Regions from separate parts of the Demequina lutea genome, predicted to be linked through region 2. Evidence: predicted binding sites of a transcription regulator. Region 2 holds the regulator's gene; each other region holds the start of a gene.
What was found. Region 2 encodes LexA, which represses DNA repair genes until DNA is damaged. Its sites were predicted from a motif close to TCGAACANNTGTTCGA; they were not measured.
Positions count from the first base shown of each region.

Region 1: uvrA (excinuclease ABC subunit UvrA) is a predicted target of LexA. The motif match lies at 1,163-1,178, and genes of this name have one in related genera.
Region 3: BKA03_RS08835 (Rv2578c family radical SAM protein) is a predicted target of LexA. The motif match lies at 1,787-1,802, and genes of this name have one in related genera.

Region 1 covers NZ_JACBZO010000001.1:1,675,502-1,678,776, reverse strand. The annotation lists gene BKA03_RS08185 (TerC/Alx family metal homeostasis membrane protein) at 1-771, shown strand, start outside; gene BKA03_RS08180 (YciI family protein) at 768-1,091, opposite strand; gene uvrA (excinuclease ABC subunit UvrA) at 1,202-3,275, shown strand, end outside.
Region 2 covers NZ_JACBZO010000001.1:1,945,183-1,948,457, forward strand. The annotation lists gene BKA03_RS09425 (DEAD/DEAH box helicase) at 1-191, shown strand, start outside; gene nrdR (transcriptional regulator NrdR) at 188-670, opposite strand; gene BKA03_RS09435 (LysM peptidoglycan-binding domain-containing protein) at 720-1,019, opposite strand; gene lexA (transcriptional repressor LexA) at 1,212-1,910, shown strand; gene BKA03_RS09445 (hypothetical protein) at 1,974-2,201, opposite strand; gene BKA03_RS09450 (ATP-dependent DNA helicase) at 2,241-3,275, opposite strand, start outside.
Region 3 covers NZ_JACBZO010000001.1:1,820,431-1,823,705, forward strand. The annotation lists gene BKA03_RS08830 (sensor domain-containing diguanylate cyclase) at 1-528, shown strand, start outside; gene BKA03_RS08835 (Rv2578c family radical SAM protein) at 681-1,778, opposite strand; gene BKA03_RS08840 (cation-translocating P-type ATPase) at 1,998-3,275, shown strand, end outside.

The DNA.
Region 1 (3,275 bases), 270 kb from region 2:
GTCGACAACCTCTTCGTCTTTCTGGTCATCCTTGGCCGCTTCGCGGTCCCGGCTGTGTATCGGCAGCGCGTCCTGCTCGTCGGGGTCGTCCTTGCCTTGGTATTGAGGGGAATATTCATCGCCGTGGGTGCGGTGGCGCTCTCCGCATTCTCCGCGGTGTTCTACCTCTTTGGCGCTTTCTTGCTGTGGACCGCGTTCTCCGTGGCTCGCGAAGGAGGGGCTGAGGAGGGAGATGTGGAGTATCGAGAGAACCGGCTCATGAGAGTCGTGAAGCGACTTGTTCCCGCGACGGAGAACTATCGGGATGGGGCCGTGACCGTGCGAGAGGGTGGCCGTCGGTTGGTCACGCCGATGCTGCTCGTCATGATCGCCATCGGTTCCACAGACGTGCTGTTCGCGCTCGATTCGATCCCCGCGATCTTCGGCCTCACCAAAGACCCCTACCTTGTCTTCGCGACGAATGCCTTCGCGCTCATGGGTCTGCGCCAACTCTTCTTTGTGGTCGAGGGGTTGCTCAGGCGCCTCAGGTACCTGTCGTATGGGCTTTCGATCGTTCTCGCGTTCATCGCCGTGAAACTCATTTTCGAGGCACTCCACGCGAACTCGTTGCCATTCATCAATGGAGGACAAGGCGTGGAGTGGGCCCCCGAGATCCCCACCTGGCTTTCCTTGGTGGTCATTGTGTTCGCCATCGGTGGTGCCGGAGCGGCGAGTGTCATTGCTACCCGAGGATCGGAGGCCGCCATGCCGGCCGCGGAAGAATGTGACTAGGACGGCCCGTCTTGAGGCTCCTCGGAGAGGATCCTGCTCGCCTGCCACGAGGGGAAGAGGCGGCCCTCCCAGCGTCGAATACGCATTTCCTTGACCGCTCCGACGCAGACATACGGGTCGCCGGAGACCAAATCCTCGACGTGTGCTCTGCTTGAACCCGATGCGATCAGTAGTTCGCCGTTGCCGTCCTCGCAAGGACCGAAGGCGATCATCGCCCCCGCATCGGCGAGTCCAGCCAGATACCAAGAGTGGTCGTCGAGCAGCGAGGCGCGCAGTGCCTCCCGCTTGTCATACGTGTACTCGATAATCCATAGAGACATGAGACCATTCTGCGCGGTAGGAACAGCCTTGGGCTCGTGACTGTTGTCCCGTATTGTAAAGACATGGTGATTCGAACACACGTTCGACTTGCATCACGTAGGGTGGTTGTGTGAACGACAAGTTGGTGGTGAGGGGTGCGCGCGAGCATAACCTCAAGGGCATTGATCTCGAGCTCCCTCGTGACGCGCTCATCGTGTTTTCCGGTCTGTCAGGCTCCGGCAAGTCTTCGCTTGCATTCGACACGATCTTCGCGGAGGGTCAACGGCGGTATGTCGAGTCGCTGAGCGCCTATGCGCGCCAATTTCTTGGACAGATGGACAAGCCAGACGTCGACTTCATTGAGGGCCTTTCTCCCGCCGTGTCGATCGATCAGAAGTCGACCAACCGCAACCCGCGGTCGACGGTGGGGACCATCACCGAGGTATACGACTACCTCCGCCTCTTGTACGCGCGTGTGGGTGTGCAGCATTGCCCCGTATGTGGCGAGATCATCACATCCCAGACCGCGCAGCAGATTGTTGACTCCGTGCTGGAATTGCCAGAGGGCACGCGCTACCAGGTGCTGGCGCCCATGGTGAGGGGAAGAAAGGGCGAATACGCCGATCTCTTTGCCGATCTGCAGCAACAGGGCTTTGCCCGCGCCCGTGTGGACGGCGAGACGATTCAGCTGGCCGAGCCACCGCTGCTGGAGAAGAAGCTCAAGCACGACGTGGAGGTGGTGGTCGACAGGTTGGTAGCGAGAGACGGCATTCGTCAACGCCTTGCGGATTCGGTAGAGACTGCTTTGCGTCTCGCGGAGGGGCTCGTGATCATCGATCCCGTGGAAGGCGAGATCCCTTCGCGGCGATACTCCGAGAAGAGGGCGTGCCCGAACGACCACGTCCTCAGCCTCGAAGAGATGGAACCAAGGACGTTCTCGTTCAACGCCCCGTATGGCGCGTGTGCCGAGTGCACAGGCATCGGCATGCAGCTCGAGGTGGATCCCGAGCTTGTGGTGCCGGATCCGGCTCGTTCGCTTGCTGAGGGTGCGATCGCGCCGTGGGAGGCGATGGCGTCCGACTATTTCGGCCGCATGGTGAAGGCGCTCGCCGAAGACATGGGTTTCTCGATGACGACGCCTTTCAAGGACTTGAGTCAAGAGGTCAAGGACTCGCTGCTGACGGGCAAGGACTACGAGGTTCATGTCCGGTTCAAGAACCGGTATGGCCGCGAAAGGCAATACACGACCGGCTTCGAAGGCGCCATCACCTGGCTGGAGAGGCTTCACAGCCAGACCGAATCGGACTACTCGCGAGACAAGTACGAGCAGTACATGCGCGAGATCCCGTGCCCGGTGTGCAAGGGCGCGCGCCTCAAGCCCGAGGTTCTTGCCGTCACCGTGGGCGGTTCATCGATCGCCGAGCTCTGCGAGATGTCCATCCGCGAGGCACGCTCGTTCCTGGGAGGCGTCGAGTGGGACGAGCGCTCCCGCCACATCTCTGTGCAGGTCCTCAAGGAGATCGACGCGCGCCTCGGGTTCCTTCTGGACGTTGGCCTCGACTATCTCAGCTTGTCCCGGGCAGCCGGAACCCTCTCGGGTGGCGAAGCGCAGCGCATTCGACTCGCCACACAGATTGGTTCGGGCCTCGTCGGCGTCCTGTATGTGCTTGATGAGCCGAGCATCGGGCTCCATCAGCGAGACAACAGGCGCCTGATCGAAACCCTGACGCGACTGCGCGACTTGGGAAATACGCTGATCGTCGTCGAGCACGACGAGGACACGATTCGCACGGCAGACTGGGTCGTTGACATCGGGCCAGGCGCAGGCGAGCACGGGGGAGAGGTGGTCCACTCGGGTACGTATGCCGATCTGCTCCTCAACGAGCGCTCCCTGACCGGGGCGTACGTTTCCGGACGCAAGCGGATCCCGGTACCCGCGACTCGGCGAGCGATCGACGCTTCCAGGCAAATCACGGTTGTCGGTGCGCGCGAGCACAACCTCAGGGACATCGACGTGACCTTCCCGCTGGGCGTGTTCACCGCAGTGACGGGGGTGTCTGGTTCGGGCAAGTCGACCCTGGTCAACACGATCCTGTACACGGCTCTCGCAAACGAACTCAACCGCGCGCGTCAAGTTCCGGGTCGCCATACCCGCATCGACGGCACGGCTCAGCTCGACAAGATCGTCCACGTTGACCAAGGGC
Region 2 (3,275 bases):
GCCGCGATGATCGGCCCGCTCGCCGCGATGACTCGCCGACGGAAAATCGCGGCTCCGCGCCGCGGCGCGACTTTGCGCCTCCGGCAAGCGAACCCGGCCACGGTGCGGCCCACAAGAGCAAGAACAAGTCGACGGGACGCCAGCCGCCCGGAAGCCGGAGAGGCAAGGCCCGGCCCAAGAAGAAGGACTAGTCGGTCGAGCCCGACGCGGCAGGTTCCTTGCCCGCGTCCTCGTGCCTGAGGTCGGCGATCGCTCGGTCAAAGTCTTCGAGGGAATCAAAGGCCTGGTATACGCTCGCGAACCTGAGGTAGGCGATCTCGTCGAGATCTCTCAGCGGAGTGAGAATTGCCAGGCCAATATCGAGCGCGTCGATCTCGGCCTGTCCGGAGTCGCGAATAGCCTCTTCGACCTTCTGCGCGAGCAGCGCGAGGTCATCGTCTGAGACGGGCCTGCCTTGGCAGGCCTTGCGAACCCCGGAAATGATCTTGTCTCTGGAGAAGGGCTCGACCACGCCAGAGCGTTTCACGACGGAGAGCGAGAACGCCTCGACCGTGGAAAATCTCTTGCCGCAGTTGGGACACTGCCGGCGCCTGCGAATGAGCGAGCCGTCGTCGGCCGTCCTCGAATCGATGACGCGAGAATCTGCGTGTCGGCAAAAGGGGCAGTGCATTCCCTGAGTGTCCCACGGACTGCGCCCGTGGCCCACCCGGAACGGGACCTCAGCCGTAAATCGGCACGAGCAGCTGATCGCCTGGCCGAATGTTCGCCGAGTCGAGCAGGTTCATCGACTTGACCGTCTCAACTGTGTCGCGCACATCGCGAGACGCGGGAGTGATCGACTGTGCGATGGACCACAGCGTTTCGCCCTCGGCGACGACGTAGGTGTTCGAGCCGGAGGACGCCGACCCGCCTTGCGCGAATGCTTGCGGGGCGACCACAAGTGCAACGACGGCCAAAACGAGCACCGCCGCCCACCGACGTGCCCTCATCTTTGCGGTCTTCACGACACGAATACTCATGATCACTCCTCTCCACTCGAACACATGTTCGTCGAACACTTGTTCTATTTCTAGCACCCCTGGCCGACACGCACAAGTATTTCTCGAACACCTGTTTGATTTCGGGGGCATATTGCCCTACCGTCGACAACTAGAGGACCACAAGGGTCTGACACCGGCCACGTCCGGAGTCGGCCACAAAGGAGGAGCGGCATGTCAGCGGAAGGCCAAGACGCGACTATCCACGAGTTCCCCTCGCCGCACGGCGACATCACCGACAGGCAGCGCCGCATTCTTGAGGCGATCCGCGACTCGGTGACCACACGCGGCTACCCACCGTCGATGCGCGAAATCGGGGAGGTTGTCGGTCTCACGTCGAGTTCCTCGGTGAAGCATCAGCTCACCGCGCTGCAGGCGAAAGGGTTCTTGCGTCAGGACCCGAACAGGCCGCGCGCTCTCGAGGTCGTCATGCCGGAAGACGACACCGATGTCGTGTCCCTCGCCTCCGCTTCACACTCGACGATGGTTGATGACGACCGTGTGGTGCAGGTCCCCCTCGTCGGCCGCATCGCAGCCGGCGGACCGATCCTCGCCGACCAACAGGTGGAGGATATCTTCGCTCTCCCCCGTCAACTCACGGGAGACGGCGAACTGTTCATGCTCAAGGTGTCGGGCGATTCGATGATCGACGCGGCCATTTGCGACGGCGACTGGGTGGTCGTCAGACGTCAGAACGATTCCGAGAACGGCGACATCGTCGCGGCCCTGCTCGACGACGAGGCCACGGTCAAGACGCTACGGCGCCGAGACGGCCAGGTGTGGCTCATGCCGCATAACCCGGCCTACACGCCCATCGATGGCACGCACGCGCAAATCATGGGCAAGGTTGTCTCGGTCATGAGGCGCCTGTAGGTCGTCGGCCGTGCGCGGCAGGCGTTGCACGCACGCCGCTGACGCACAGGAGCCGGAGACGTCCTACTCTTTGCGCCACGATTCTTGCCAGTGGAAGCCGCCCATGATCGCTTGGCTCATGGCCCTCATGGCGTTGGCGATCGTGACTTGGTACACCCGCGACTCATCGGTAACCGCTTGATCAGCGAGGGCGCGGCTCGACCGTTCAAAGTGCGCAAGGTACTCCGCGAAGCGCTCCCTTTCGGCACGCTGGCCCCGCTCAAAATCGGCGGACGGCACGTCTTCTGTCATCGGTAAATTACCTCCACGGTCAGGGTACGAGAACCGGCACTAGTTCGGCGCGACCACACGCGAGGCGTCGGCCGATGCGACCTCGTCGAGGCGTCGCAGCGCACCCAATACGGCATCGCGGTCGGTGGTCACCCACATCGGCGGGAGGGACTTGGTCAGGAAGCCCCGATAGCCCGCAGTAGCGAGCCGGGGGTCGAGCACTGCGACCACTCCCCTGTCGTCGACCGATCGAATGAGTCTGCCCGCACCCTGAGCAAGCAGGAGCGCGGCATGGGTCGCGCTCACCGCGAGGAATCCATTGCCGCCTGAGCGCCCTACCGCCTCAGTCCTGGCCTGCGAGATGGGTTCGTCGGGGCGCGGAAAGGGAATCCGATCAATGACAACGAGGCTCGCGGTCGCGCCTGGGACGTCGACACCCTGCCACAGGGTCGTAGAACCAAACAGGCAGGCGCGTGGGTCCTCGGTAAACTGGCGCACCAAGGTGGGGACCTGGTCGTCCTTTTGGTACATCACGGGCACGTCAAGCCGCTCGCGCATCGCCTCGGTAGCCATCAGGGCCGCCTTGTGGGACGAGAACAGGCCGAGAGTTCGCCCCCCGGCCGCCTCGATCAGCGCGGCCAGCTCATCGAGCGCCTCATCGGAGATGCCTCCCATTCCTGGGCGCGGCAGGTGAGCCGCGACGTAGAGAATTCCCTGCTTGGCGTAGTCGAACGGGCTGCCCGCGTCGAGGGTCTCCGGATCCACCACGCCGAGGTGCCTCGCCACCGCATCAAAACCGCCACCCAAAGCGAGGGTCGCCGAAGTGAACACCGCGGGCTTGTCGGTAAGTAGCTTGTCCGAGATCACCCCCGACACGTTCAGGGGCGCCGTGAGTACTCGCTCGGGAGTGACGGCGTCGTAGTCGCCGTCCGCCGAGGCCAGCCACACGACGAAGTGGCCGGCATCAGCCTGGAGCTCCCCGCACACGTCGACGATGTCGGTCAGCGCGGCGCTCGCCATCTTGACACCAGCCCCAGCGTCCTTGGCTCCCCCTGCTTCCTTGGACAGCTTGGTGACGGCGCTGAGGGCCTCGCG
Region 3 (3,275 bases), 120 kb from region 2:
CTCGAGGAAGCCACGACAAGGTATAGGGAAGAATCTCTAATCGACCCCGTCACGAACGGTCCGAACAGGCGCGCGTGCGAGCTTCGCCTCGTGGAAGAACACCAACGCACCGTTCGCTATGGGGCCCCGTACGCGCTGCTGATGATTGACATCGACAACTTCAAGGACGTCAACGACCTGCACGGGCACAGCCAAGGCGACGCCGTGTTAGCCGCAGCGTGCACGCTCGTGCGAACGTGTCTGAGGCCCAACGACTTTGTGGGAAGGCTCGGCGGCGACGAGTTCGTGGCAATCCTGCCTGGCACGAATGCACGCGGCGCACAGGTCATCGCCGAGAGGATGCGGCGCGCGATCTACAACGCCTCTTGGGCCACCGCTTTTCCCGTCACGGTCAGCATCGGGATCGCGTGCTGGAAAGGCGCGGATGACGAGGCCGAGGACATTCTCGCCCGCTCTGACGAGGCGCTGTATCTGGCCAAGTCCGCTGGGCGCAACGCGGTGTCCGGCCCGCGCACCTCCCTCTTGTAGGAGTCACCGCACCCCTAGGAGTTGCACCCATCTTTTAGGAATCGGAGCGACCGGGGGCCGCCGACCGTTGAGGCCGATACCGGTTATCCCATACGACCGACGCACCCACGCGGCGGCACGAAGCCTCGCAGTCGCCCGAGTGCGGAGCGCCGTCAGAAGAGCGCCGACTCCGACGCAGCAGCCGCCTGCACTTGCATTGCCGCCTGCGCCTGCGACGCCACGCGCGCCCTCCGCCACTCGCCGTTCCCGTCTCGAGCCTCGGCCCTTGCGGTTCCGCTGCCGGGCACCGCGTCCGCCTCTGCCTGAGCGAGGCCGTGTGCTGCAATGAGCGGCCTGATGACCGAGGCGAGGTGACGGCGGTAATCCTTGGGGGCGTAGGCGCCGTCGCCGTAGAGCCGACGGTATCGCGGCGTGAGGTCGGGACGGTAAGTGTTGAGCCACCGTGCGAACCACTCCTTCACGCCGGGCCGCAGATGCAGGCTCGAGTAGGTGACTTGCGTGGCACCCGCGGCCTTGATCCGAGCCAGGGCGGCGTCGAGGTGCGCCTCGCCGTCGGTGAGGAACGGCAGGATCGGCATCATGAACACGGACACCCGGAAACCGGCGTCAGCGGCGGCGGCAACCGTGGACAGCCGCGCGGCGGTCGTGGGGGTTCCCGGTTCCATCGTTGACTGCAGATCGTCATCGAATATCGCTATCGACATGGCCAACTGGATGTCGACCGACCGCGCCGCGTCCACAAGGAGCGGCAGGTCCCTGCGCAACAAGGTGCCCTTGGTGAGGATCGAGAACGGCGTTCGTGCCTCGGCGAGCGCAGAGATGATCCCCGGCATCAGCCGATAACGCCCCTCCGCTCGCTGATACGGATCCGTGTTGGTACCTAGCGCCACGTGCTCCCCCGCCCAGGAGGGCCTGGCAAGATCGCGCCTGAGCACCTCGGCCACGTTGACCTTCACGATCACCTGGGTGTCGAAGTCCGTGCCCGCATCGAGCTCGAGGTATCGGTGGCTGGGCCTGGCGAAGCAATACACACACGCATGCGAACAGCCCCGATAGGGGTTGATGGTCCACCCGAACGGCACGGGCCCGCCAGCCGGCACCTTGTTGAGGGCCGACTTGGCGGCGACCTCATGAAATGTGACCCCGGCGAACTCCGGGGTCTGCACCGAGCGGATCAGGTTGCTGATCTTGGCGAGGCCCGGCAGGGTGTCCGGCTCCGTCGCCTCGAGTGCCTGACCTTCCCATCGCATGCCACCATTCGAACACGTGTTCGATCCGAGGTCAAGGACGGCTCGCGCTGGGTGCCGAATGACGAAGTGGCGAAGCTCGGCGTGGGTGAAGCGCGGCCCCTCACTCGTTCAGGCAACGCACGCGCGGGGCGGGCTCTCCTCGCGCTAACGCGGCGTAGCCCGACGTCCCCTGCAATGCGACGCGTCCTAGACATACGATTGAGGATGATGGAATTAGGCTTGGCAGCCGATGTGTCCCTCCTCACCGCCGACGAGGTCGTTCGCCTGGCAGGCGCGGATACGACTTTCGGGCTTTCCAGCGAAGAGGCCGCAATCCGACTAGCCGCCGACGGCCCGAACTCGCTCACCGAGCGAAAGCGTGTGTCGTGGCAACGGCGTCTGCTCCTCCAATTTGCCGACCCGCTCGTCTACCTGCTGCTGGCGGCCTTCGCGGTCACGATCACGGTATGGCTCGTCGACGGCCGCGAAGGCGTCCCCTACGACTCGATCGTCATCGCCATCGTGGTGATCGCGAATGCGATCCTGGGGCTGGTTCAGGAGCGCCGCTCCGAGTCTGCGGTTGCCGCCCTTCAGCACATGAGCGCCGCGAGCGCCCTCGTCATGCGCAACGGCAACGCCCAGCGCATCCCGGCGGCAGGCGTCGTCAGGGGCGATCTGCTCCTGCTCGCCGAGGGCGACGCGGTAGCCGCCGATGCGCGCCTGGTGACCTCCGAGCTGCGCGTGGCCGAGGCCGTACTGACGGGCGAGAGCGCGCCTGCCCAAAAGCGAACGGAACCGCTCGAGGCACACGCGGAGGTCGCCGACCGCACATGCATGGTCTTCGCGGGCACGGCCGTCAGCCGGGGCACGGGTCGCGCCATCGTGACGGGCATCGGCATGGACACCGAGACGGGGCGCATCGCGCGCATGCTGGGCGAGACCGAGCCGGACCCCACCCCCCTGCAGCGCGAAATCGCACACCTGAGCCGCACGCTTGGGATCGCGGTAGTCGTCATCGCGGTGGTGGTGATCGGCACCGTATGGCTCACGTCTGACGTGACCACGCTTTCACAAGTCGTGAGCATCCTGCTGCTCGGCGTGGCGCTCGCGGTCGCCGCCGTGCCAGAGGGCCTGCCCGCCATCCTGTCCGTCGTCCTGTCGCTTGGTGTGAGGCGCATGGCGGATCACCACGCGATCGTGAAGGACCTGTCGTCGGTCGAGACTCTCGGGTCGGCCTCGGTCATCTGCACCGACAAGACGGGCACGCTGACGCTCAATCGCATGACCCTGATGACGGTGGCTACCGCTCACGGCCTCATGGACATCGCCGACGCAGCCGCCTCCCACCCCGGCGCCAGCCCGGAACTCACCGCTCTCATCAGGTCGAGTTGCGTGGCAAACGATGCGGTCGCCAACCCAGACGGAGGGGAGATCAATGGCGACCCGACGGACGTGGCATTCCTGGACGCAGAGCGGCTAATGAGCCTCGGCGGATCCGGGAACGCCTCCGAAAACCGG